3 regions of the Ensifer sp. ENS02 genome follow, and region 3 is predicted to be linked to each of the others. Evidence: riboswitches for the same ligand, from Rfam matches in the RefSeq annotation. Region 3 holds a riboswitch; each other region holds the start of a gene.
What was found. A riboswitch is a leader RNA that binds a small molecule or an ion and turns the genes downstream of it on or off. The one in region 3 is predicted to bind thiamine pyrophosphate.

Region 1: linked by a shared signal. The riboswitch ahead of thiC (phosphomethylpyrimidine synthase ThiC) and the one ahead of thiO (glycine oxidase ThiO) in region 3 are both predicted to bind thiamine pyrophosphate.
Region 2: linked by a shared signal. The riboswitch ahead of thiB (thiamine ABC transporter substrate binding subunit) and the one ahead of thiO (glycine oxidase ThiO) in region 3 are both predicted to bind thiamine pyrophosphate.

The regions. Positions count from the first base shown of each region.
Region 1 covers NZ_JACVAO010000012.1:115,906-123,664, reverse strand. Annotated here, with positions in the region: gene IB262_RS24820 (ATP-binding protein) at 1-1,229, shown strand, start outside; gene IB262_RS24815 (sigma-54 dependent transcriptional regulator) at 1,233-2,597, shown strand; TPP riboswitch at 2,695-2,823, shown strand; gene thiC (phosphomethylpyrimidine synthase ThiC) at 2,914-4,737, shown strand; gene IB262_RS36505 (hypothetical protein) at 5,193-5,726, shown strand; gene IB262_RS24800 (Zn-dependent hydrolase) at 5,899-7,137, opposite strand; gene IB262_RS24795 (M20 aminoacylase family protein) at 7,167-7,759, opposite strand, start outside.
Region 2 covers NZ_JACVAO010000007.1:238,125-245,883, forward strand. Annotated here, with positions in the region: gene IB262_RS16880 (ABC-F family ATP-binding cassette domain-containing protein) at 1-1,682, opposite strand, end outside; gene IB262_RS16885 (thiamine diphosphokinase) at 1,686-2,336, opposite strand; gene IB262_RS16890 (GNAT family N-acetyltransferase) at 2,421-2,906, opposite strand; TPP riboswitch at 3,042-3,160, shown strand; gene thiB (thiamine ABC transporter substrate binding subunit) at 3,212-4,240, shown strand; gene thiP (thiamine/thiamine pyrophosphate ABC transporter permease ThiP) at 4,248-5,873, shown strand; gene thiQ (thiamine ABC transporter ATP-binding protein) at 5,870-6,589, shown strand; gene IB262_RS16910 (M48 family metalloprotease) at 6,891-7,759, shown strand, end outside.
Region 3 covers NZ_JACVAO010000004.1:435,985-443,743, forward strand. Annotated here, with positions in the region: gene IB262_RS11620 (adenylate/guanylate cyclase domain-containing protein) at 1-1,090, opposite strand, end outside; gene IB262_RS11625 (amidohydrolase family protein) at 1,262-2,947, shown strand; gene IB262_RS11630 (thiamine phosphate synthase) at 2,982-3,587, opposite strand; gene IB262_RS11635 (thiazole synthase) at 3,584-4,357, opposite strand; gene thiS (sulfur carrier protein ThiS) at 4,361-4,558, opposite strand; gene thiO (glycine oxidase ThiO) at 4,555-5,526, opposite strand; TPP riboswitch at 5,688-5,808, opposite strand; gene bioB (biotin synthase BioB) at 6,233-7,249, shown strand; gene IB262_RS11655 (8-amino-7-oxononanoate synthase) at 7,246-7,759, shown strand, end outside.

The DNA of each region.
Region 1 (7,759 bases), on a different contig from region 3:
TCTACGTCACCGACCGGCGCGGCATCGTGCTGATCACCAGCTTCCCCTCCTGGCGCTTCATGACGACCAGAACAATTCCACGCGACCGCGTCGCCGCCATCCGCGACAGCCTGCAATTTGGCGATGCCTCGCTGCTGCCGCTGCCCTTCCGCGACATCGAGCCGACCAGCGATGGCTCCAGCGAGTTGCGCGCACTGTTGCCGGGCGAAAGCGAACGTCGGTTCCTCCGGGTCGAAACCATGGTTCCGACCACCAGCTGGCGGCTGGAGCAGCTAGCACCGCTCGATGGCGCGATCTCGGCGGCAACCCGCGAGGCCCGGCTGATTGCCCTGGCCCTCCTCGCACCGCTGCTCGCTTTTACCGCGGTCCTCCTGCGCCGCCGCCAGACGCTGGCACTGGTGTCTGCGCGCGATCGCGCCGCGCGCGACGAGCTGGAGACCCGCGTGGCGGAGCGCACACATGACCTCAGCCTTGCCCGCGATCATCTCGAAACGGAGATCGCCGACCACCGGCGTACCGGCGAGAAGCTGCAGGCGGTGCAGCAGGAACTGGTTCAGGCGAACCGGCTGGCGATCCTTGGCCAGGTGGCGGCCGGCGTCGCCCACGAGATCAACCAGCCGGTCGCGACCATCCGCGCCTATGCCGACAACGCCCGCACCTTCCTCGAACGCGGCCAGCAGCAGACCGCGGTCGAGAACCTTGTCAGCATCGCCGAACTGACCGATCGGGTCGGCACCATCACCGACGAACTCAGAAGCTTCGCTCGCAAGGGCCGCTTCGTCGCCGAGCCGACGCCCATGCGCGACGTGATCGAGGGGGCGATGATGCTGCTGCGCAGCCGCTTTGCCGGCCGCATGGATGCGATCGTCATCGACCTGCCGGAAAATGGCCTCAGCGTCCTCGGCAGCCACATCCGGCTCGAGCAGGTGCTGATCAACCTTTTGCAAAATGCCCTGGAAGCGCTCGGCACGCGCAGCGACGCCGAGATCCGCGTGCGCTGCAAGGACAGCCCCTCCGGGACGGTTTTGCTCGTCGTTGCCGATAACGGCCCAGGCATTCCCCTGCACATCCACGAGGATCTGTTCACGCCGTTCAACACCTCGAAGGATGAAGGGCTCGGCCTCGGCCTTGCCATCTCCAAGGAGATCGTCGCCGACTATGGCGGCGATATCACCGTCGAAACCAGCGACAGGGGCACCGTCTTCACGGTTCGCCTGAAGAGGGCCTGAGCGATGCAGCCGACCGTCTATCTCGTCGACGACGACAACCATCTGCGCAAGGCGATGACGCAGACGCTGGAACTCGCCGGCCTCGCCGTTACCCCTTTTGCCAGCGCTGCCGAAGCGTTGAAGACGCTGGATGCGAATTTCGACGGAGTCGTCGTCAGCGATATCCGCATGCCGGGCATCGACGGCCTCGCCTTCTTCCGCCGCATCGAAGCTTTCGACGCGGATCTGCCGGTGATCCTGGTGACCGGCCATGGCGACATCCCGATGGCAGTGCAGGCGCTGCAGGATGGCGTCTACGACTTCATCCCCAAACCCTTTGCCGCCGACCGGCTGGTGCAGAGCGTGCATCGCGCGCTGGAAAAACGCCGGCTCGTGATGGAAAACCGCGCGCTGAAACGGGCCGCCGAGACGGCCGGCGACAGCCTGCCGCTGATCGGCCAGACGCCGGTCATGGAACGTTTGCGCCAGACGATCCGGCACATTGCCGATACCGATGTCGACGTGCTCGTCGCCGGCGAGACGGGCAGCGGCAAGGAGGTGGTGGCGACGCTGCTCCACAATTGGAGCCGACGCCGCAACGGCAACTTCGTGGCGCTGAATTGCGGGGCGCTGCCCGAAACGGTGATCGAAAGCGAACTCTTCGGCCACGAACAGGGCGCCTTCACCGGCGCCTTGAAGAAGCGCATCGGCCGGATCGAGCATGCGAGCGGCGGCACGCTGTTCCTCGACGAGATCGAGGCGATGCCACCGGCGACTCAAGTGAAGATGCTGCGCGTTCTGGAAGCGCGCGAAATCACGCCGCTTGGCACCAACCAGGTTCGTCCGGTCGATATCCGCGTCATCGCGGCTGCCAAAATCGATCTTGGCGACCCGGCGCAGCGCGGCGATTTCCGGGAAGACCTCTACTTTAGATTGAATGTCGTAACGCTGTCGATCCCACCGCTGCGCGAACGCCGAGACGATATCCCGCTGCTCTTCTCGCACTTCCTGACCCGGGCGGCCGAGCGCTTCAAGCGCGACGCGCCTGTGGTCACATCGGCCGTGCAGAGACATCTGATGACGCATGCCTGGCCAGGCAATGTGCGCGAGCTCTCGCACTTTGCAGAACGCGTGGCGCTTGGTGTCGAAGGTCCGCTGGGACAGCCGATTGCGCCCGCCGAACAGCCTGGATTTGCGCTCCCGGAACGGCTCGAACGCTACGAGGCGGAGATCCTGAAAGAGGTGTTGCGGGCTCAGCGCGGCGACGTCAAGGCGACGATCGAGGCGCTCGGCATTCCGCGCAAGACATTCTACGACAAGCTCCAGCGCCACGGCATCAACCGTGCCGATTACGCCGAGCGGGCCGCACCGGAAAAGGCCGGCCGCTAGCGTCAAACCCGAATCCGTCACCACACGCAATAGGTGCATCTTTGTCGGCAGGCGAATTCACGCTTGACGACCCGGGCCGATCGATGGCTATGATCTAGGCATTCACCAGGGGGGTCCCGCAAGGGGCTGAGATTCTGCTGGATGGCCGGCTTGCCGGCTGTGGCGCAGTGACCCGTTGAACCTGATCCAGTTCATACTGGCGTAGGGACGGTGCAGATATCGAAGCCAGGATTCCGTGCGTCCAGCATCTGGCGGAGCGTCTTTCATCTTTCCGGCATCAGAACTGGGTCTCCAATTGCAAACTTGGAGCCTCGTCATGAATATTGCCACCAAACCCGCAGCCCTCACGGTCACGCAAGGACCGCTTCCCGCCTCCCGCAAGATCCACAAGCCGGGCGTGCTTCATCCGGATATCCGCGTGCCGATGCGCGAGATTGCGCTCCACCCGACGTCGGGCGAGCAACCGGTTACGGTCTATGATTCCTCCGGCGCCTACACCGCCGACGACGCCGAGATCCGCATCGAGGACGGCCTGCCGCGGCTGCGCCGCAACTGGATCGTCGACCGCGGCGATGTGGAAACCTATGAGGGACGCGTGGTCCGCCCCGAGGACAACGGCTTTGTGAGCGGCGACAGGCTGACACCGACCTTCCCGTTCCAGCATGCGCCGCTGAAGGCCACGGGCGGCCGCGCAGTGACCCAGCTTGCCTATGCCCGCGCCGGCATCATCACGCCGGAAATGGAGTTCGTGGCGATCCGCGAAAATCTCGGCCGCGACGCGGCGCGTGCGAAAGTCCGCGACGGCGAAAGCTTCGGCGCCCACATCCCCGATCACGTGACACCCGAATTCGTGCGCCAGGAAATTGCCAGCGGCCGCGCGATCCTGCCTGCCAACATCAACCATCCGGAATCCGAGCCGATGATCATCGGCCGTAATTTTCTGGTGAAGATCAATGCCAATATCGGCAACTCCGCCGTCACCTCGTCGATGGCGGAAGAGGTCGAAAAGATGGTCTGGGCGACGCGCTGGGGCGCCGACACCGTCATGGACCTTTCGACCGGCCGCAACATCCACAACATCCGCGAATGGATCATCCGCAACTCACCGGTTCCGATCGGCACCGTGCCGCTTTACCAGGCGCTGGAAAAGGTCAACGGCATTGCCGAGGACCTCACCTGGGAAGTCTATCGCGACACGCTGATCGAGCAGGCTGAACAGGGCGTCGACTATTTCACCATCCATGCCGGCGTCCGGCTGCACTACATCCCGCTCACCGTCGATCGCGTCACCGGCATCGTTTCGCGCGGCGGCTCGATCATGGCCAAGTGGTGTCTGCATCACCATCGCGAGAGCTTCCTTTACGAGCATTTCGAGGAAATCTGCGACATCTGCCGCGCCTATGACGTCTCCTTCTCGCTCGGCGACGGCCTGCGCCCCGGCTCGATCGCCGATGCCAACGACGCGGCACAATTCGCCGAACTCGAAACGCTCGGCGAGCTCACCAAGATCGCCTGGGCCAAGGATTGTCAGGTGATGATCGAAGGCCCCGGCCACGTGCCGATGCACAAGATCAAGGAGAACATGGACAAGCAACTCGCCGTCTGCGGCGAGGCGCCGTTCTACACACTCGGACCGCTGACGACGGACATTGCGCCCGGCTACGACCACATCACGTCGGGCATCGGCGCGGCGATGATCGGCTGGTTCGGCACCGCCATGCTCTGCTACGTCACGCCGAAGGAGCATCTCGGTCTTCCCGATCGCAACGACGTCAAGGTCGGCGTCATCACCTACAAGATCGCCGCCCATGCCGCCGATCTCGCCAAGGGCCATCCGGCCGCCCAGGTGCGCGACGACGCGCTATCGCGCGCGCGCTTCGAATTCCGCTGGGAGGACCAGTTCAACCTCTCGCTCGACCCGGAGACGGCCCGTAACTTCCACGACGAGACACTGCCGAAGGAAGCGCACAAGGTCGCGCATTTCTGCTCCATGTGCGGCCCGAAATTCTGCTCGATGCGGATCTCGCACGACATCCGCGCAGAAGCGCAGAAGGAAGGCCTGGAGGCAATGGCCGCGAAATACCGCGAGGGCGGCGACCTCTATATGCCGGTGGAAGGGGCGGCTGGCGCGGCCGAGTAGACGACAGAGACTCGTTGAAGGGGCCAGTCACGGCCCCTTCAGTTCACTCAGGGCTGCGCCTCCCGCCTCGGAAGCGGAAGCGGCGATCGCCAAGGCTCTCCTCCTCCGTCATGCTTGGGCTTGAGCCGAGCATGACGGAGGGTGGGAGGCGCGCCAACGACCCCGTTCAATCAACAAACATGCAACGTCCTCTGTCCCTCTCGCGACGCCTCAGCGATGAGGGCGATCATCTGTATGTCGTGGCCGCCGCCAGAGGCCCGCACCTTGCGCTCCGTGTCGCCCGTCCCCCCAATAGCTTGTCCCCACATCGATTGAACGATATGCAAGGCGCACGCAAAAGTCGCTGTCGGCGAAATTCATTCGCGGCGGGCAGCCGAACTGTACCCGCGCAAAAGTCCTGCAGGACGACGCAAGAACGCCGTTTGCACAAGGAGAATGACTTGAGGACATGCCTGTTGAGACTGACGGCCTTGTCCATAGGAGCCCTTGCAGCATTCGGCGGAGATCTGCCGCGCCTCAACGGTGACCGGGGCTTTGCCGGGGGCCTTTCCTGGATTTCCGCTGCCCATGCGGACGACGCCGATGCCGGCGGCACGAATGGTGAAGGTGCCGCGGGCGGCAGCGACCAAGGTAGCGAAAACGTCGGGAGCGGCGGAAGCAACGGCACAGAGGGTGGCGGCGATTGGGGCTCCGGCGATGGTAGCGGCGTGGGCGGCGAGCCCGGCGGGACCGGGGCTGGCGGTGGAGGCGGCGTCATCGACGGAAGCGGCCTGAGCGGCGGAGACAGCGAGCGCCACTCATCCTCTTCGCGCGACGGGCGGGATTACGGACCAACCGGCAGCGTATGGTACGGCGGCAGCAGTTTCCTCAATCTTTTTCGCCGGACACCGGAAGAGCCTCCCGAGGGGAGCGGGCCAGAGTCTTCCACCCGGCAGAAGAGCGATGCGGGATCCCGCAAAAGCGCGGGTCACACCAGAACAGAGCCCTGAAGAGATGTCTGCTTCGTCGCGCCGAAGGATGCCGTGTGCTGTTTATCGCGGACATAGAAGCGTCTGCGCCTGGATGCTTGGGCCAAGCCCTGGCATGACGGAGCAGCGGGAGGCGCGCTATCGATCCCGTTCGATCAACGAACGCGCAACGTCCCTATAGCCCTATAGCCCTCTAGCGACCACTCACCATCCGCTCGACCACATCGAGCAGCACGTTGGCGCCGGCGACCAGATCATCCGGCTCCGTGTGTTCGCGCGGATTATGGCTGATGCCGTCGCGGCTCGGAACGAAGATCATCGCCGTCGGCGCGATGCGGGCGATCATCTGGGCGTCATGACCGGCGCCCGAAGTCATGCGCCGGCTCTTGAGGCCTCGCGCCTTCGCCGAAGCCTCGACCGCTGCGACGATGCCCTGATCGAAGGCGACGGGCTGGAAGCGTGCCAGCCGCTCGACCGAGATCGTTACCCCCTCTTCCGCGCCGATGCGCACCAGAAAGTCCGCAAGCGCCGCTTCGAGCGCCTGCAGCCGATCCTCGTCCGGATCGCGCAGATCGACGGTGAAGGCGGCACGCGATGGGATGACGTTGATCGCGTCGGGCTCGAAACGCATGGTGCCAATGGTCGCGACACTCGGCGCGTTCGACCGGGCAATATGCTCGCGCAGGAAGAGGCCGACACGCGCGGCCGCGAGACCGGCGTCGGAACGCATTGCCATCGGCGTGGTGCCGGCATGGTTGGCGACGCCATCGATCGTCACGCGCTGCCAGGAAATGCCCTGCAGGTTCTCGACGGCACCGATCGAAAAGCCCTCGCGCTGCAGCACCGGCCCCTGCTCGATATGAAGCTCGACATAGGCGTGGGGCTTGAGGAACCCCGGCTCGATGTTGCCGGCATAGCCAATCCGCTCGAGTTCCTCGCCCAGCGACGAGCCATCCGTGCCGATGGTCGCGAGCGCTGCGTCCAGCGGCAGGCCGCCGGCATAGACGAGCGAGCCGAGCATGTCGGGCGCAAAACGCACGCCCTCCTCATTGGTAAAGGCGGCAACGACGATCGGTCGGGCCGGCGTCACGCCACGGTCCTTCAGCGTCTCGATTACTTCGAGCGCGGCGAGTACGCCGTAACATCCGTCATAGATGCCGGCATTGATGACCGTATCGATGTGCGAGCCGAGCATGATCGGCGCTTCGCCGCTGTTCTCCTCGCTGCGCCAGATGCCGAAGATGTTACCAATCTGATCCACGGCCACATCGAGGCCCGCCGCCTCGATCCAGGCGACGAGGCGGTTGCGGCCGGCCTTGTCGTTGTCGGAGCCGGCCAGCCGGGTCAGTCGCCCTTCTGCATCGCGACCGATTTCGCCAAGCTCGCGGATGCGCCCGATGAGGCGCGCGGCGTCGATGGAAGGAAATGACATGTTATTCCTGCTTTCATGCGGATTTTGGTTCATGGCCGGCTATCAGCCAACGCCAGTCTCTGCCGGATAATCTCGGCGTGATAACGCGCGCCGAAGATCAGGGCGTCGTCGTTGAAGTCGTAACGCGGATTGTGCAGCGGCGCCGATGTCTCGCCATTGCCGATGAAGACGAAGCAGCCCGGAACGTGCTCAAGGAAGCGTGCGAAATCCTCCGAGCCGGTCATCGGCTCGGCGGCCGTTGCGACATTCCCGGTCCCGAACACCGTTTCTGCTGCGGCAAAGGCGTGGCCGGTCAAGGCCGGGTCATTGATCAGTGGCACGAACTCGCGCGAGTAGTTGACCTCGACCTCGCAGCCATAGGCATCCGCCGTACCCTTGGCGATCACCCGCATCTCCGCTTCGATCCTGGTGCTGACCTCCGGGCGGAAGCTGCGGGCATCGCCGAGGATGCGGGCGAGACCGGGCAGCGCGTTGCGCGTGCCGTCGGTCAAAAGCTCGGTGACCGAAACGACACCGATATCCGTCGGCGAGAGGCGGCGCGACACGATCGTCTGCAGATTGACGACGGTGGCGCAGGCGGCGACCAGCGTCTCGTTACCCCAGTGCGGCCGCGCCGCGTGCC
Region 2 (7,759 bases), on a different contig from region 3:
TTTTCTTCGCGCTTGGCAGCCTCGGCTTCCGCCTTGGCAATCTCTTTCGGCAGGTTTTCGAGCGCGAATTTCTGCTTGTAGGAAAGCTTACCCTTGGCAGCCTTCGGCGCTTCGGCGACAGGGGCCGCCGCCTCGGCCTTGGCCTTTTCCGCCTTCTCGGCCTTGCGCTTCTCCTCGATCGCGCCCTTGCGCTGCGCCATCATGTCGGAATAGCCGCCGGCATACTCGATCCAGCGTCCATCCGGCGCCTCCGGATTGGCCGGCGCAATCGTCGAGGTGACGGTGCGGTCGAGGAAGTCGCGATCGTGGCTGACGAGGATCACCGTTCCGGCAAAACCGGCGACGATCTCCTGCAGGAGGTCGAGCGTCTCGATGTCGAGGTCGTTGGTCGGCTCGTCGAGGATCAGAAGGTTGGTTGCGCGCGCGAGGATGCGCGCCAGCATCAGCCTTGCGCGCTCGCCGCCCGAAAGCTCGCGGATCGGGGTGCGCGCCTGCTCCGGCTGGAACAGGAAGTCCTTCATGTAGCCGGTGACGTGGCGCTGCTCGCCATTGACCAGCAGGTTGTCGCCGCGCCCGTCGGTCAGGTAGTGCGCCAGCGTTTCGTCGAGATTGAGGTCTTCGCGCTTCTGGTCAAGCGTCGCGATTTCGAGATTGGTGCCGAGCTTGACCGTGCCCGTATCCGGTTCGATCTGCCCGGTCAGGATCTTCAGGAGCGTCGTCTTGCCGGCGCCGTTCGGGCCGACCAGACCGATGCGGTCGCCGCGGTGCACGCGGATCGAGAACGGCGCGACGATGGTACGCTCGCCATAGGCCTTGGTGACCTTCTCCGCCTCGATCACCAGCTTGCCCGATTCCTTGGCGTCGGCGGCCGTCGCCTGTACCGTTCCCTGCGGCCCCTTTTGGCCGCGATAGGTCGCCCGCATGGTCTGCAGCTCACCGAGGCGGCGCATGTTGCGCTTACGTCGTGCGGTCACGCCGTAGCGCAGCCAATGTTCCTCGCGCTCGATCGCCTTGCCGAGCTTGTGCTGCTCCAGTTCCTCGGCCTCCAGCACCTCGTCACGCCAGGCCTCGAAATGGGCAAAGCCGCGGTCGAGCCGCCGCGACTGGCCACGGTCGAGCCAGACGGTCGCGGTCGAGACCTTTTCCAGGAAGCGCCGGTCGTGCGAGATCAGAACGAGCGCCGAACGGCTGCGGATCAGTTCGTCTTCCAGCCATTCGATCGTCGGCAGGTCGAGATGGTTGGTCGGCTCGTCGAGCAGCAGGATATCCGGCTCCGGCGCCATGACACGGGCAAGCGCCGCGCGACGCGCTTCGCCGCCCGAAAGGCGCTTCGGGTCTTCCTCGCCGGTCAACCCCAGGTGCTGCAGCAGATAGGCGACGCGATAGGGATCGTCACTCGGGCCGAGTCCTGCCTCGGCATAGGCCTGCACGGTGTCGTAGCCGTCGAAATCCGGCGCCTGGTGCAGATAGCGGATGGTCGCGGAGGGATGGCGGAAGATTTCGCCCGACTGCGCCTCGGCCAGACCCGCGGCAATCTTCATCAGCGTCGACTTGCCCGAGCCGTTGCGGCCGACAAGACAGATGCGGTCGCCCGGTTCGACTTGAAAATTGGCGCCGGCTAGCAGCGGCGCGCCACCGAAGGTGAGGAAGATGTCGTCGAGTTTCAGAATGGGAGGCGCCAAGGCTCAGGCTCCGGAAAGATCATAGGGGCGGGCGAGCACAATGGCGCGACCGCTCTGGAGAGTGAAGCGAAGGGGACCCTCCGCAACGTTGGAAACGGTTCGGGACGAGCCGAACGGCAAGGTGAAATCGTCGAGCGGATAGCGCGCATTGACGATCGAAAGACCGGTAAGCTCGGTCAACCCGAGCACCGAGAAGAGGCAGCCCTTCGGCAAATCAAGGTCGAGCGAGCCGGCCAGCAGCGGATAGGCCTCTTCCTCGCCCGAGGTCATCAACACGGAAAGGCCACGCTCGGCAAGGGCAACAGCATGCAGCAGGTGCATGAAGGCGTGATCACTGCGGGTGCCGCCGAGTGCGCCGGCGAAAATCAGGCGGTCGGCTCCACGCGACAGCGCCGCCTCGACCGCGATCTCCCCGTCCGTCGCGGCCTTCGCCGCCGGATAGGGCTCGCGCGGGACGGAGGCGTAGTCCGCAAGAAGGGCTTCCTCGGTCGAGTCGAAATCACCGACCCAGACATCCGGCACGATGCCGAGCAATCGGGCATGGCGCATGCCGCCGTCAGCCGCAATGAAGCGACTTGCGGCCAGCTGGTGAGCCAGCCGGTCGGTCAGCGAAAGGGCGCCGCCAAGCAGAATGGTGAAGGTCGATCGAGACATGGCAAAGCCCATAGCGCAAAGGACCGCCGAAGGAAAACGAAGAAAACCGTCGAACGAGCGGTTCTCGATATTTTGGTCAGACCATCAATGCCCCTCGGGCACCGGATCGGGGAAAAGCATGCCGGCATAAATGCCGGGGGTCGAATCCGGAATCTCGACGGCGCCGGCCACCCGCTCGTAGAACTTCGCCGGCCCGACGCCGCCGATAATCGCGTAGCCATAGCCGGCCTCGCGCATCGCCGTGAGGCTTGCAAGCAACAGTGCCTCACCGATCCCCTGCCCGCGCATGCTTTCGTCGACGCCGGTCGGACCGAAGAAGCCGAGTGCCGTTACGTCGTGGCAGGAAAAGCCGACGATCTTTTCGTCATGGACAGCGACGTGCATGCGCGTCGGGGTGGAGGAAAAGGCGGCTTCCGCCTCGCCCGCCCATCCGGCACCGAAAGTCCTTTCGATCCAGGAAACAACCAGGCGGCGCTCCGGCGCCATGGCGCGGCGAATGCTGACGCCAAGGCCAAGCTTCGACTGAGGTTCAGCCGGCAGGGCATAAAGTCGAACAAGCATATCGGGCATGACATTTCCTCCTCGCTGCCGTTGTGTAGCGCAGTTGGCGGCATACGCAAACACGCGCCATTGTACTGGCCAGGCGTCCCCTAGCTTCGCCGTAAACATCGCTTGCCATGGGACCGAGGCAGCGGTAAATCTCTTGCCGCTCTAACGGGGTGCCTCCCGACCGCATTGCGGCCGGAGGCTGAGAGGCGTCAAAACGCCAACCCGCGGAACCTGATCCGGCTCATACCGGCGGAGGGATTAGACGCGATCGGATCGATACGCCCTTTTCCCATGCAACAACGAACTTTGGGAGAGAGGTCCTCGCCATGTGCAATTCATCGCAACTTAAATTCTTTAGCCGGCTAGCCCTTGCGACGGCCGCGAGCCTTGTTTTCTCCGGCGCCGCGACCGCCGCCGACGAGACGCTGACGGTGTACACCTATGAGAGCTTCATCACCGAATGGGGCCCGGGCGCCAAGGTCGCAGAAGCCTTCGAGAAGACCTGCGAATGCAAGGTCAACTATGTCGGCGTGGCCGACGGCGTCGAGTTGCTCACCCGCCTGAAGCTCGAAGGCGAGGCTTCCAAGGCCGACATCGTGCTTGGCCTCGACACCAACCTCGTTGCGGAAGCCAAGGCAACGGGCTTCTTCGCGCCGCACGGCGTCGAGGCAACCGGCGTCACCGTTCCCGGCAACTTCTCCGACGACACGTTCCTGCCCTATGACTACGGCCACTTCGCCGTCGTCTACGACACCGAGACGCTGAAGACGCCGCCGAAGAGCCTGAAGGAGCTGGTAGAAGGCGACCCGTCGCAGAAGATCGTCATCGAGGATCCGCGTACGTCGACGCCGGGCCTCGGCCTCCTGCTCTGGGTCAAGGCCGTCTATGGCGATGAGGCGGGTGCCGCCTGGACGAAGCTGAAGGACCGCGTTCTGACCGTCACCCCCGGCTGGTCGGAAGCCTATGGCCTCTTCACCAAGGGCGAGGCGCCGATGGTGCTGTCCTACACCACGTCGCCGGCCTACCACATGGTCGCGGAAAACACCGAGCGCTATCAGGCCGCTGCCTTCTCCGAAGGGCACTACATCCAGATCGAAGTCGCCGGCATGACCAAGAACGCCAAGGAGCCGGAACTGGCAAAGCAGTTCCTCGCCTTCATGACCGGTCCGGACTTCCAGTCGATCATCCCGACGACGAACTGGATGATGCCGGTCGCAGCGACCAAGGAGCCGCTGCCGGACGCCTTCAATAAGCTGGTCAAGCCGGAAAACACCTTCCTCCTGCCCTCGGAAGACGTCGCCAAGAACCGCAAGGCCTGGATCGACGAATGGCTTGCCGCCATGAGCAAGAACTGAGGCCGGATTGTTCGCACTGCGCGAAAATCGTATGACAGTGGTCGCCGGGGCAGCCTGCCTCGGCGTCTTCGTCCTTTTCGTCGGTCTTGCGATCGTCGCCTTGCTGAGCCAGACGGGCGGCGCGAGCGACGATGCGCTGTTCGACGCCTACATCTGGCGCGTCACCCGCTTCACGCTGCTGCAGGCGACCCTCTCGACGTTGCTGTCCGTGCTCTTTGCCATCCCCGTCGCCCGGGCGCTAGCGCGACGACCGCAGTTCCCCGGCCGCATCTGGCTGCTGCGCTTGATGGCGCTGCCACTCGGACTGCCGGTTCTGGTTGGCGCACTCGGGCTGATCGAGATCTGGGGGCGGCAGGGTTTCCTCAATTCCGGCCTGCGCTGGCTCGGCCTCGCGCAGCCCGTCAGCATTTACGGCCTGTTCGGCATCCTGCTTGCCCACGTCTTCTTCAACATGCCGCTTGCAGCGCGCCTGTTCCTGGCCGGGCTCGAGCGCATCCCCGCCGAATACTGGCGCAGCGCCGCCAATCTCGGCATGCCGTCACGCGCACTCTTTCGCTTCATCGAATGGCCCGTGCTGCGCGGCCTCCTGCCGGGTGCCGCCGGGCTCGTCTTCATGCTCTGCGCCACCAGCTTCACCCTCGTGCTGACGCTCGGCGGCGGGCCTGCGGCCAGCACAATCGAAGTGGCGATCTACCAGGCGCTGCGTTTCGATTTCGATCCGCCGCGCGCGATCGCGCTGTCAGCCCTGCAGATCGCCATGACCGGCCTGCTGCTGCTCCTGCTTCGTCATCTGGCGACCGAGCCGGAAGAGGGCATGACCGGTGGCCGTACTGTGCGCCGTTTCGATGGCGCGTCAAGGATCGCGCGCCTGAGTGATGGCACCTGGATCACGCTTGCCTTTCTGTTTCTCGGCGCGCCGCTGGTCGCGGTTCTCATCTCCGGACTCGAAGCCGATCTGCTGAAGCTCGCCCGCGATCCGGCGGTGCACCGGGCGCTGCGGACGAGTGCGGCAATCGCGCTCGCCTCGGCACTCGCCTCCGTCACCATGGCAGCCGTGATGATCCGGGCGGCGGCAACCGCCACCGCGCCGCGTCACGCGACGTCGCTCTCCCGCGGCTTTGCCGGTGCCATCGGTGCCAGCACCTCGCTGATCCTCTTGGTGCCGCCGGTGGTGCTCGGCGCCGGATGGTTTCTGCTTTTGCGTCCCTTCGGTGACGTCGCGCGCTTTGCACCTGCCATCGTCGTTGCGATCAACGCGCTGATGGCGCTGCCCTTCGTCCACCGCATCCTCGCGCCGGCAATGGCGACCCATGCGGCACGGTCCGAACGGCTGACGGCAAGCCTTGGCATTCGTGGTTTTGATCGTCTGCGATGGATCGACTTTCCGGCGCTGCGCAAGCCGCTATTGATGGCCCTTTCCTTCGCCATGGCGCTGTCGCTCGGCGACCTCGGCGCCGTCGCTCTCTTCGGCAGCCAAGACATGGTGACGCTGCCGTGGCTGCTCTATAGCCGTATGGGCAGCTACCGCACCGCCGACGCCGCCGGTCTCGCCCTTTTCCTCGGGCTTCTCTGCCTGATATTCACCATCCTCGGCACGGCCAATGACAGCCGGCCGGAAGGACGCAAAGCATGATCGATCCCGTTCCCGCGATAGAGTTGCGCGATGTCGAGGTCCGTTTCGAAACGGCCAAGCTCACCTTCGATTGCACCATCGCCAAGGGGGGCATCGTCGCTGTCGCCGGTGCCTCGGGCTCCGGCAAATCGACGCTGCTCCACCTCATTGCCGGGTTCGAGGATCCCGATCGCGGCGAGGTGCGCATTCTCGGCGAGAACGTTGCCGATCGGGCGCCGTCGGAACGGCCGGTCTCGATGATCTTCCAGGACAACAACCTCTTCGCCCATCTCGACGTCGCGACCAACATCGGACTCGGCATCGACCCGGCGCTTCGGCTGAGCGCAACCGACCGCGAGAAGATTGAAGACGCGCTCCGCCGCGTCGGGCTCGAAGGCTTCGGGAAAAGGCTGCCGCCGACGCTTTCAGGCGGCGAGCGCCAGCGCGTCGCCCTCGCCCGCGCGCTTGTGCGAAAGCGCCCCCTGCTGCTGCTCGACGAGCCCTTCGCAGCGCTTGATCCCGGCATGCGCGCCGGCATGCGCACGCTCCTGCGGGAACTGCACGAGGAGGAAGGCAACACGATCCTGGTGATCACACACCATCCCGAAGACGTGAAGGCCCTGGCCGACGGCGTGCTTTTTCTCGACCAGGGGCGTATCATCGCAAACGACACCCTCGACCGCTTCCTGGCGCGGCGGGACAATGCGGCGATCGACCGCTTTCTCGGCAATACTTGAAGGACGGATCGGATTCTCCACGCCCTTGGCCGATTGCCACAATTTGACCGCGGCGCCATGCGACGCGCGAAATATCCGGCAAGGGCGCGAATATTCCCGCATCCGTTGCCGTGATACCACGGGGCAACTATTTCTACCGAGACAAACTAGGCAGGTGGCGCTGAAATCAGATACAGCAAGACCAGGACTGAGAGGTCGCGGCAGAGCAACGCTGCCGGGCTGAAAAAGTAGGACTTTCAACGCTGTCGTACCACTTGTCCGCAGGATGCGGGCGGAGCGATGGATGGGAACGGGCTGAGGCATGGAGAGGCATACAGTCACACACGACCGGTTCCCGCCGAAGGGCGGACGGCTGCGTGGACGCGCCGTGGTTGCATTGCTTGCGACCACGCTCCTTTCCGCATGCCAATCCGTGATCGAGCAGACCTACCAGCCGACCGTTTCGCCCTCCTCCAATCCGCAGATCGTCGAGGAAGTCCAGAAGAACGATCCGCGGGCGCAGCTGGGCGCGCGCGAACATCCGCGCATCGTCGCAAGCTACGGCGGCGAGTACAAGGACGCCAAGACCGAGCGCCTGGTCGCGCGCATCACCGGCGCGCTGACGGCGGTCTCCGAGAATCCGCAGCAGTCCTATCGCATCACCATCCTGAACTCGCCGGCGATCAACGCCTTCGCGCTGCCCGGTGGTTATCTCTATGTCACCCGCGGCCTGCTGGCGCTTGCCAACGATGCCTCCGAGGTCGCAGCCGTGCTGTCGCACGAGATGGCGCACGTAACCGCCAACCACGGCATCGAGCGTCAGCAGCGCGAGGAAGCCGAAGTGATCGCCAGCCGCGTGGTCTCCGAAGTCCTCTCCTCCGATATCGCCGGCAAGCAGGCGCTCGCGCGCGGCAAGCTCCGGCTCGCGGCCTTCTCGCGCAACCAGGAACTTCAGGCCGACGTGATCGGCGTGCGCATGCTCGGCGAAGCCGGCTACGACCCCTATGCAGCGGCGCGCTTCCTCGATTCGATGGCCGCCTATAGCCGCTTCACGGCGGTCGATCCGGAATCCGACCAGAGCCTCGACTTCCTGTCAAGCCACCCGAACGCGCCGCAGCGTGTCGATCTCGCGCGTCGGCACGCCCGCGCCTTCGGTCCGGAAGGCACCAGCGGCGACCGCGGTCGCGACTA
Region 3 (7,759 bases):
GGCTGGCGCCGAGCGCGCCGCAGAAGCTTTCGCCGGTGGAGATGCCGGCCGAAAGGCCGACATCGGGATCGTCGAGCTCGCCTGAAAGACGCAACGCCGCAACGATCGCGCGGCGCGCATTGTCGGCATGTTTGGGGCCGGGCAGACCGAAGACCGCGAAGATCTCGAGACTGTTTGCGTGAAGGGCTGTGTGGAGGATTTCCCCGCCGGTGCGGCCGACAACGGCGATCGACCGTGCAACGAGCTGGTTCAGCCGATCGAGATCTTTCTCGAGGTCCGGGCCAACGATATGCACGAACAGGGCCGTAATGGTTCTCAGGTCCGCCAGCCACTCCGAAAGCGGCGAGAGAAGCCGACCGCGCAGCGAAAGCGGCAGGTAGGCTTCAAGCCGCTTGCTGGCGAAGCCCGAAAGGGGGTGGGGCTGCCCGGTTGCGGTCGAATAGGGATCGATGCGTTCGAGGCGGGCGGTGCCCTCCCGGCCGGGCCGGCCGGTTGCCCGCTTGCCGATCAGCTGCCACACGGTGTCGGAGACGAGAATTTCGCCGGCATCGCTCAAAAGGCCGCAATGGTCCGCCTGCGCTAGGCAGTCGCCGCCGACGATCAGCCAGCGCTGGTCGATGCGGGGAACGAGGTGCAGCAGGGTGATGGTGCCGACGCCGACGGCGATGCGCAGCTGCAGCGCGTCCTCCGGCCCGCCCGGGCCGCCGATCTCTTCACGGATGCGGCCGGCACAATAGCAGCTGCGCCAGGCGGCCTGCTCCAGCTCGCTGTCGGAGGCAGCCTGCCAGCCGGCAAGCAGGCTGTCCCCGGCAAAGCTCAACACGGTGCCACCATGTTCCTCGATATGCCGGACGAGCGGCCCCATGTAGCCGTTGAGCAGCCGGCTCACCCGTTCGGCGCCGGCGGCGCGGTCGCTTTCGGACCATTTGGCGGTCAGGCGGGTAAAACCGGAGATGTCGGCGAACAGCAAGGCGCCGGGAAAGTCCTCGCGCGTCGGGCCAGCCGAATCCGTCGCCGCCGGGGCAGACCATCGAACCAGGGCTCCCGACAGGTAACGTTGGAATTCATTCTTGCCGGCGCCACCTACCACGCAAAATTCTCCCCAAGATTTTAGAGTAACATGCCTCCTTTCGCACTTAAAGGCCGCCCGTGTTGACCTATGGGTTTCCAGTAACGGCAAGTAAATATCTGTTCCACGCCGCTTGCGAACGGAGTAATGTTTGCCCGATTGTTCGAGGGGGTCTCGCAACAGGAGGGGATGATGGGGGTCGACTGGGCTGGTCCGGTCGCCGCCGTGACACGCCGCAATGTCTTGCGGCTGTTCTCGGCAGGCGTGATGGCGAATGTGCTTTCCGGGTGTCGACACGACTGGCCACCGGCCGCGGCCTGCGAGCTTCCCTACCCGATCGTCGACGTTCACTGCCATTTCTTCAACGCGGCCGATGTGCCCGTGGAAGGGCTGGTGCGCTATGTGGCGCTGCGGGAGAAACTGCCGGAAGCAAAGCTCTCCGCCGATCCGCTGCAGTCGAAGCGCCTGGAAAATGCCCTGGTGGTCTTCCTCGTGACGGCCCTTGGCGACGTCGCGCCCAAGGCTAAGGCCGAGGACGCTATTCTCAAGAAGCGGGTGCCGCGCCCCTCCGACGCCGAGTTCGAGCGGCGGAAGGACGAGCAGTTGCGCATCGCCGTCAAGCAACTGGTCGCGCTAGCCGGCGAGCAGCGCGCATCGTTGACCGCACGAAGCGGCGCCGAAACGCCGGATTATCAAGGCCTGCTGGAACAGATCGGCGGCACCCCCGGCCTGCCCCAGGGCTTGCAGCGGCGCTCCGGCAGCGTGGAGGAGACGGATGTCGATGCCCTGGCGTCGGCCGCCAAGGCCCACGACCAGATCGGCAACTACCTTTCCTTCGTGCGCCTCATGCAGGACTACCGAGAAAACCTGGCGGAAACCTATGCCCGGATCTTCGCGTCGAAATGCCGGTTTTCCATGATCACGCCGAGCATCCTCGATTTCGAGAAGTCGATCGGCGGCAGGGCATCGCCGCAGCACGACCAGATCGACGTGATGGACGAGATCCAGCAGCTGGTGATCAAGCGGCACGGCATCCATATGCACAGCTTCGTCGGCTTCGATCCGCACCGGGAGGCGCAGAAGCGTGGCTCGTCGCTGGAAAACGTCCGCTACGCGATCATGGAAAAGGGCTTCATCGGCGTGAAGATCTACCCGCCGATGGGCTTCAAGGCATGGGGCAATGCGGATCCGGCGATCGATGCGGCGCTGAAGCGGCTCTACGACTGGTGCCGCGACAACAGCGTGCCGATCATGGCGCATGCGGAAAACAGCATCGGCGCCGGCTGCGGCTATGGCAATATGGCGAGCCCCGTCTACTGGAAGAAGCTGCTCGACACCAACCGTTACAATGACTTGCGGATCAATCTGGCGCATTTCGGCGCTTTCGATGAAGTCATTCGCCCGGGCGCGCCGACGGGGGTCATGGTGTCCTGCGCCCAGGACAAATTCTCCGGTCCGCCGACCTGGGAGGACATCATCGGCAAGACGATCGACCACGGGCGCCGACCGAACCTGTTTGCCGACCTGAGCTATCTGAGCGAGCTCGTCACCGACAACACGCCCGGGCTGCACGAAAAAATCCGCGCGCTGCTCGACAAATGGCTGCGGGACTACGATCCCGATGCGCGCCATCTGATGTTCGGCACCGACTGGTCGATGATGGCGCTGGAGAAGGACTACAACGCCTACGTCCCGCGGATCGCCCAGCAACTGAAGGAGGCCAATGTCAGCGAGGAGGACCAGCAGAACATCTTCTGGAAGAACGCCTCCCGTTACCTCGGCCTCGACCGGCCGGGGCCGACCCGCCAGCGGCTCGCCACCTATTGTCGCAAGCGTGGCCTGGACGCCTCCTGGCTCTCGCAGCTGGAGATCGCCTGACCGCGGAGACTGCTACCCGCGGTCCGGCACGTGCCTATCGCCACGGTGCGGTTCTGGCGATCCATTCGCGCGTCCGGCCTTCCGGGTCGGCGTTGCGGGTGATGTCGGTAACGACGGCGGCGATGTCGGCGCCGTGCTCGAAGACGCCGGCGATCCGCTCGACGTTGAGGCCGCCGATGGCGACCAGCGGCAGCAACCCGACACGGTTCCGCCAGGCGGCAAGGCGCGGCAGTCCCTGCGGCGCCCACTTCATAGCCTTGAGAATGGTCGGGTAAACCGGTCCGAGCGCGACATAGTCGGGCTTGGCAGCAAGTGCTGTCTCCAGTTCCGTCTCGTCATGGGTGCTGAGTCCGAGCTTCAGGCCGGCGGCGCGGATTGCAGTAAGGTCGGCCTCCGCCAGGTCCTCCTGGCCGAGATGGACGAAGTCGCAGCCTTCCGCGATCGCCAGTTGCCAGTAGTCGTTGACGATGAGCTGGCAGCCCTGCTCGTCGCAAACGGCCTTGGCCGCGCGGATCTCGCGGCGGATCTCCGCTTCCGTACGATCCTTGACGCGTAGCTGCACCAGCTTGACGCCGAGCGGCACCAGCCGCTCGATCCAATCCGCGCTGTCGACGATGAGATAGAAGGGGTCAAGTTTCACGCAAACACCGCCTTTCCGATGACGGGGGTGGAAGGGACGGCAAAATCGCGCGGTTCGAGCATGCCCGCCTCGAAGGCCTGCCGGCCGGCATCGATCGCGCCCGCGAACGCAGCGGCCATCAGCGCGGGCTTGGCGGCGCCGGCTACAGCGGTGTTGAGCAGGACGGCATCGAAGCCGAACTCCATCACCGTCGTTGCGTGCGAGGGCCGGCCGATGCCGGCATCGACGATCAGCGGCACATCGGGAAAGTTGGCCCGCATTGCCCTGAGCGCCTGGATGTTCTGCGGCCCCATGGCGCTGCCGATCGGCGCGCACCAGGGCATCAGCACCTTGCAGCCGGCTTCCACGAGCCGTTCGGCAACCACGAGATCATCCGTGGTGTAGGGAAAGACTTCGAACCCTTCGGCCGAGAGGATGCGCGCCGCCTCGACCAGCCCGAAGACATCGGGCTGCAGCGTATCGTGGTGGCCGATCACTTCGAGTTTCAGCCAGTTGGTGCCGAAGACCTCGCGCGCCATCTTGGCCGTCAGCACCGCCTCTGACACCGAGTGGCAGCCGGCGGTGTTCGGCAGCACGTGCACGCCGAGCGCCCGGATCAGTTCGAAGAAGGCGCCGCCCTGGCGGCCTCCGGCGGTTTCGCGCCGGAGCGAGACCGTGACGATCTCAGTGCCTGACGATCGCACCGCATCTTCCAGAACGGCGGGGGAGGGGTAGCGGGCGGTGCCGAGCAGCAACCGTGAGCGCAGGTCCTGTCCATAAAGCGTCAGCATGTCTCAGCCTCCTTTCATCGGCGAGAGAATTTCGATCCGGTCCCTGTCGCTGAGCGCATGACCCGAACGGTCGGCCCGGTGCACCAGTTCGCCGTTGACGGCGGTGGCGAGCCAGTCGCCTTCGAAATCAAGGGCGGCCAGAAGCTCGGCGAGGGTGGTGACGGCGAGGTCGTGATCCTCGCCATTGACGGTCAGTCTCATGCGGCATCTCCCTTCAGGTCCTGCGCAAGCGCGAGGTCGGCTGCTTCCGCCGCCAGGGCCGGCGAAAGCAGGAAGCCATGGCGGTAAAGCCCGTTGATCGTGATGGTCTGCCCGGTGCGCAGGGCGCGCGGCAGGTTGTTGGCGAAGGCGGGGCGGACGCCGGCGCCGGTTTCGACGAGGCGCGCTTCGCCGAAGGCCGGATGCAGCGCATAGGCGGCGTTCAGCAGTTCCATGAGGGAGCGGGCGGTGATCGGTCCGCCGTCATCCGTCTCGATCATCGTCGCCCCGCACATGAAGAGGCCGCCGCCGCGCGGCACGATGTAGAGCGGGATGCGGGGATGAATGAGCCTGACCGGCCGCGACAGCTCCACGTCGCTTGTCTGCAGGTAGAGCATTTCACCGCGCACGCCCCGCAGGCCCGGCGTTTCGCCGATGCGTGCCGCGCCGGCGCAGTCGGCGACGAGATCGTGGTGGCCATCGTCGCTCGTCTCATCGAGGAAGGTGACGCCGTGATCGACAAGCTTCTGCCGCAACCGGCTCAGCGCCCGGCGCGGGTCGAGATGCGCCTCACCGGGAAAAAACAGCGCCTCGCGGAAACGTCCGGCAAGCGCCGGTTCCAGCCGTTCGATCGCGGCGGCGTCGAGCCATTCGAAGCCGGAGGTGCGTGAGGCAAAGCGCTTGAGTTCGCCCGCATCCCGTGGCGGGGCGACGACAAGCGTGCCGTTTCGGGAAACCTCGCCTGGCAGGGCGTCGTCCCACCAGTCAATGGCGCTGATGCCCTTCGTCAGCACCACCTCTTCGGCGCTTTCGCGTTCGCACCAGGGTGCCAGCATGCCGCCGGCAAACCAGGAGGCCGCGCCGGCAAAGCCTGGTTTTTGCTCGACAACCGTCACCGCGACACCGCGGGCGCTAAGTTCATGCGCCAGACAGAGCCCTGCGACGCCGGCACCTTTGACGAGGATCCGCATGGCTCAGTGTTCCCGCGAGGCGTGGGCGGGCCGTCGTGAGGGAAGCGGGATGGTGTTGGCGGTGTGCATGCCGAGGCTCCGATTGTGGAGACCCAGTTCACGAGCGAAGGAAGGGCAAGGACGCCTTGCCGTTGAATGGTCGCGTGAAGGCGACGTTTGCGGCAGCGATGTCTGCACCGTCCCTACGCCAGTATGAACTGGATCAGGTTCAACGGGTCACTGCGCCGCGCAAATCGCATAGCAGAATCTCAGCCCCTTAGCGGGACACCCCTGGTGAATGCTCCAAGCTGACCGTTCGGGGCGGTTTTTGTCAAGAGCCAGCATTCGTGTGCGATGTGATCTCATCTGCCGAAAAAAGTATCTATAATTTTTCGACGAGAAAGCGGAAGCGTTGGCGGCGTGCTGAAGGGAGGAGTGTCAGGCGGGCAGAGCGGGTCGAAAAATACCGGAGAAGCCCGGGCTCGTCCTCGTTTCTCGGGTGCGTTACGCCCGATTTCGGAAATGGGAGATGCGACCGATTGATTGGTGATTGTTGCCCCGTCTCGGCGGTTTCCAGATTCACTCACGGTCAAAATACAACCAGAAGGGTATTTGCTAACACAAACTCTCCACCTGGGTGCTTGCGAACTTTGCTCGTCGACAAAATTATAGATAATATCAGATTCTATCTATTTCGCGTTTGCGATGACCTGGAGGACGAGCCGAAATGCTGGACGGAACCCTATCAACTGGCGCTAATTTTACCCCGGGCGACGCGGGCGAATCCCGCTGGACCCAAGCGGAAGCTGAAAAAATCTATAATTTGCCGTTCAACGATTTGCTCTACCGCGCACACACGGTCCATCGTGCGCAGTTCGATCCCAACACCATCCAGATGAGCAGGCTGCTCTCGATCAAGACCGGAGGCTGCGCCGAGGATTGCGGCTATTGCAGCCAGTCCGCCCACTATCCGACCGGGCTCAAGGCATCGAAGCTGATGGAGGTCGAGCGTGTGCTTGCCGAGGCGCGACAGGCGCGCGACGGCGGTGCGACGCGCTATTGCATGGGGGCCGCCTGGCGCAGCCCGAAGGGCCGCGACATGGACGCGATCGTCGCCATGATCGGCGGTGTGCGGGCGCTTGGCATGGAAACCTGCATGACGCTCGGGATGCTGACGCCGGACCAGTCCGCACGGCTCGCCGAGGCCGGGCTCGACTACTACAACCACAATGTCGATACCTCCGAACGCTTCTACGGCGAGATCATCACCACCCGCAGCTTTGCCGACCGGCTGGAGACGCTCGCGAATGTCCGCGACGCCGGCATCAAGGTCTGCGCCGGTGGCATTCTCGGCATGGGCGAAACCGCCGACGACCGGATCTCCATGCTGGTGACGCTCGCCAATCTGCCGGTGCCGCCCGAAAGCGTGCCGATCAACATGCTGATCCCGATCCCGGGCTCGAAGCTGGCCGATGCAGCGCCCGTCGATCCGATCGATTTCGTCCGCACCATCGCGCTTGCCCGCATCCTGATGCCGCTATCGCATGTCCGGCTTTCAGCCGGCCGGACCGACATGAGCGACGAGACGCAGGCGCTCTGTTTCTTCGCCGGCGCCAATTCGATCTTTGTCGGCGAAACCCTGCTGACCGCCGACAATCCCGGCGAGGACCATGATGCGGCGCTCTTCCGACGCCTGGGGTTGAAGCCGATGGCTCCGGCGGCAAGGCAGGATGCGGCCGAATGACCCTGGGTCTGTTTGCGCGCTATGAGAAGACGCTGGAGGGCCTTGATCGCAAGGGCCGCCGGCGCGCACTTGCCCCCGCTGGCGGCCTGGATTTTACCTCGAACGACTACCTGGCGCTCGCCGCTTCGACGCGGCTGAAGGCGGCGATAACGGGTGCCATCGCGCGCGGCGTGCCGGTCGGCTCCGGCGGCTCACGGCTGTTGCGCGGCAATCACGAAGAACACGAGGCACTTGAGGCGGAAGCGGCCACCTTCTTCGGCGCGGAACGAATGCTCTTCTTCGGCAGCGGCTACGCCGCCAATGCTGCCCTGTTTTCGACGCTGCCGCAGCGCGACGACCTCATCGTCCACGATGCCCTGATCCATGCGAGCGCCCATGAAGGCATCGCTGCGAGCAAGGCCGATGCGGTTGCGGCAGCGCACAACGATATCGACGCCTTTGCCGATGCCATCGGCCAATGGCGCCGCGCCGGCGGCACAGGGCGCCCGTGGATTGCCGTCGAAAGCCTCT